Regions from separate parts of the Candidatus Symbiopectobacterium sp. NZEC127 genome, predicted to be linked through region 2. Evidence: predicted binding sites of a transcription regulator. Region 2 holds the regulator's gene; the other holds the start of a gene.
What was found. Region 2 encodes PurR, which represses purine synthesis genes. Its sites were predicted from a motif close to CANGCAAACGTTTGCNTG; they were not measured.
Positions count from the first base shown of each region.

Region 1: the regulator PurR is predicted to act here: its motif matches at 1,244-1,261, upstream of guaD (guanine deaminase).

Region 1 covers NZ_JAGFPG010000001.1:2,003,115-2,005,323, forward strand. Annotated here, with positions in the region: gene guaD (guanine deaminase) at 1-1,147, opposite strand, end outside; gene J5069_RS09300 (ABC transporter ATP-binding protein) at 1,502-2,209, opposite strand, start outside.
Region 2 covers NZ_JAGFPG010000001.1:1,263,631-1,265,839, forward strand. Annotated here, with positions in the region: gene J5069_RS05685 (YnhF family membrane protein) at 1-84, opposite strand, end outside; gene purR (HTH-type transcriptional repressor PurR) at 479-1,504, shown strand; gene cfa (cyclopropane fatty acyl phospholipid synthase) at 1,936-2,209, shown strand, end outside.

The DNA of each region.
Region 1 (2,209 bases), 740 kb from region 2:
TTTTCCCTGCCGCAAAATTGCCGATTTCATGCTCCAGATCGAGCGCACATGCGCCTCCCAACGTGGCGTGGTAGAACGCCTCACAGGCTGACAGCCGGTACTGTTGTAACTGCCCGACTTTGTAAGCATCTCCCAACGTTTGCAGCAGACTGAACGATGTTCCCGCACCGACATCAGTACCCATGCCGATACGCACGCCCTTGTGCCAGCTCTGCTGCAAACGAAACAGCCCGCTGCCGAGAAACAGGTTAGAACTGGGGCAAAACGCCACGGCAGATTGCGTCTGGTGCAGACAATCCCACTCCGCCTCATCGAGGTGGATAGCGTGCGCAAACACGCTGCGCCGACCGGTCAACCGGTAGTGGTGATAGACATCCAGATAGTTGTCCCGATCGGGATAAAGCTCGCGTACCCAAGCCACTTCCTGCGGGTTTTCGCTCAAGTGTGTTTGCAGCCAGGTATCGGGAAATTCTTCGCGCAGGCGCTGCGCGGCACTCAGCAGCTCCGGTGACGATGTCGGCGCAAAACGTGGGGTGATGGCATAGCCCAGACGTCCACGACCGTGCCAACGCCGGATCAACGCCTGACACTGGCGATGGCTGCTTTCTGCCGTCTCAACCAGATTGTCCGGCGCGTTGCAATCCATCATCACTTTGCCCGCAATCAATCGCATCCCCAACCCTTGCGCAGCGCTAAACAGTGCCTCTACGGATTCAGGATGCACGGTGGCGAATACCATGGCGCTGGTGGTGCCGTTACTCAGCAGTTGTTGCAGGAAAAACGCGGCCATCCGGGTAGCATAGTGCATATCGCCATAGTGGCTTTCGGCAGGAAAAGTGTAACGCTCAAGCCACTCCAGCAACTGCTCACCGTAAGCACCAATAATTTCGGCCTGTGGAAAGTGAATATGGGTATCGATAAAGCCCGGCAAAATCACTTTTCCGCGATAATCGATCAGCGACCAGCCCGTTTTGACACGCGCTTCACCTTGCTGCCAGGGCACTAAATCGACGATTTTTCCCTTATCAATCAGCAATACGCCGTCTTCAATATAACGGGCATGCTCAACGATCTGCTGCGGATTCTCTGCGGGCGCGACAATATCGAAAAAAGCGCTGCGGATAGCGTAACGGTTGCATACGGTCATGCTGTTTTATCCTGAGTAATAAACGAAGGGTTATTTAATAAACAGCAATTCCCGTACCACAATAAAACCGGCCCGGTGGTCATTTATTTTTTATGATATGCAAACGGTTGCATTTTTAAGCAAACGATTACCTTGTCGGAGCCACGTTATTACACATCGCTGACGCAATAGATCTATTTCTAATAATGCACCATGAAACAGCAAAAATAGCTCCCCATGCCCTTATAAAGTGCATGGTTATGACATTTGATTTGTGTTTTATTTGTCTATTGAACAGGAGGAGAGATCTGTTCACTCAAGATTATCGGCACGTATTGCAAATACCATGAGATGATGAATTAACGGTAAACCAACTCAAGACGCGTTCCAAAGCTCTTTTTGGATATTGACCAACTCATAATATTCGCCCTTTAACCTTGAGAGCGCATCGGGCGTCCCTTGCTCTACAAGAACCCCGTTTTTCATCACAATCACTTTCTCTGCATTCTTAACGGCCCCCATTCTGTGTGTTACCGTTATGGAGGTTTTTCCTTTGGTGCTTTGATAAAAACGCTTAAAGAAATCTGCTTCAATGCGCGGATCCAGTGCGCTGGTGGGTTCATCTAAGATAACAATGCCACTGTTCGATGAATATAATGCCCTGGCAATAGCAAGCCGTTGCCATTGTCCGCCAGACAGGTCCGTCCCGGAAAACTCTTTCCCCAACAGATCGGTATAATCTACTCCTGCGGGTAATGTAAACCCTGCCTGCAAACACACACGTTCTAGCGCCTCTCTGTTACCCCCATTAGCCACATCCCCCAGGTAGATATTCTCCTCAACACTGAGCACATAATGACCAAAATCTTGAAAGATAGCAGATATATACTCGCGCCAAACGGTGATATCAATCTCATTAATATCTATACCTCCCAGAGTAATTCGCCCCGATGTCGGCGTATAGAGTCGGCATAATAATTTAACAAGAGTGCTTTTTCCCGCACCGTTCTCTCCGATTAAAGCGATATGCTCACCTTCTTTTATTTGAAAGCTGACATCACTCACGGCACATCGCTGCTCTCG
Region 2 (2,209 bases):
CAATACGGCAACAAAGCTAAATACCATGATCATGACTAACGCCCCAACCGTGGTCAGTAATGACATTTTCAAATCAGTATTCATTCTATCTCCTTGAAACACAGAAATGCGTGGAAATTGCCGCCGCATTGGATGCCACATTGCTTTTTGCACGCCAATCGCCGCAGCACAATGACGCCAAGAAGGTATTGTTACACAATTTATAGGGAAAATCTCCGATCCCGGCTGCACTAATTATATCAATTATCCCTTTCACTTTCGCGGCAAATCAGCCAGAATTCGCAGTTTACCGTGCGCTGCGTCGGTGTCCGAACACGTCATCTTCAATGGGATCAATGCATCCCCTTTAGGTACAAAGTACGTCGGCAGTCTCCTTCTGATATCCTGTTTATTCCATCAGAAAGAGAACATTACGCAAAAGCAAACGATTAACAAACTATATACTGCCGTAACAAGTAGGTTCAGGAGTCATTTTTAGATGGCAACGATCAAAGATGTGGCAAAGCGTGCTGGCGTTTCAACTACAACCGTCTCTCACGTCATCAACAAAACACGTTTCGTCGCCGAAGAGACCAAAACGGCCGTGCGGGAAGCCATCAAGGAATTACACTACTCCCCGAGCGCAGTAGCGCGGAGCTTAAAGGTCAACCACACCAAATCCATCGGACTGCTCGCCACCTCAAGCGAAGCACCCTACTTCGCAGAAATCATCGAAGCGGTTGAAAACAGTTGTTATGCCAAAGGCTACACCCTGATTCTGTGCAACTCGCACAATAACCTGGAAAAACAGCGAGCCTATCTTTCCATGCTGGCGCAAAAACGGGTCGATGGCCTGTTGGTGATGTGTGCGGAATATCCGCCCGAACTGTTGGGCATGTTGGCGGATTATCGCAGCATTCCCATGGTGGTGATGGATTGGGGTCAGGCACACAGCGATTTCACCGACACCATTATTGACAACGCTTTTGAAGGCGGATATCTGGCTGGCCGATACCTGATTGAGCGCGGCCACCGCGACATCGGTGCCATTCCCGGTATTCAGGAACGCAACACCGGCAGTGGGCGTTATCTGGGTTTTCTCAAAGCCTTGCACGAAGCGGATATCACGGTACGCGATGAGTGGGTTGTTCAGGGCGATTTTGAACCGGAATCCGGCTATAAAGCCATGCACCAGATTTTGGCGCAGAAACAGCGCCCGACCGCCATTTTCTGCGGCGGCGATATCATGGCGATGGGCGCTATCTGCGCGGCAGATGAGCTAGGGCTACGTGTACCGCAAGATATTTCCGTGATTGGCTACGATAATGTTCGCCATGCGCGTTATTTCACGCCGGCCTTGACCACCATCCACCAGCCCAAAGAGCGTTTGGGTCAATCTGCCTTTACCATGCTGCTCGATCGCATCACCAGCAAGCGCGAAGATGCACAGGTGATTGAGGTTCATCCGACCCTTATTGAGCGGCGTTCCGTGGGTGATGGTCCGTTCCGCGACTATCGCCGTTAATGTTTAAGACGATTTTCTTATAATATATTGATTTTTATATTCTTCATGGCTGCATCAATCAATTTCGACTTGTCCTCTGATTGAAGCAGTCATACACTGTTTTTCATTCGGACAATATCCCTACACTTATCCTTATTACAAAAAGCGCAGAATTGCGTATCAGGATACGTGCCCCTACGTGCTACCACGTACCGGCTTTGACTCTTCATTCCCTCTGGGTATCCAGAGAGTAGACGATGGATGTTATGCCTGCTGCCACTGTGCAACGGGCAAGCATAAACGGCTGCGCACGAATGCAACCGCTTACTCTTTGAACAACGGGTAACTTGCCCGTGATTCGAACACGCTGTGCGCAAACCGCAGCGTTAGGGTTGATGAAAGACTGTCTATGCTGTTCCTTGCGGCGCTGCCTGGCAAGGTTGGGAGAAGTTATGAGTTCATCATATGTAGAGGAACTGGCAGAAAATAACACGTCCTGGTTCCGGATCGTTCAAGCGTTATTGGCTATCGCTGATATCAAAATCAATGGTTCTCGACCGTTTGATATCAGGGTACGCAACCCCGATTTCTACAAGCGCGTTCTGCGTGAAGGCTCACTGGGACTCGGGGAAAGCTATATGGACGGTTGGTGGGAGTGCGATCGTTTAGACTGCTTTTTTCGGCGTCTCTTACGCGCGGGGCTTGAGAAAAAAGCCCCCCATCATC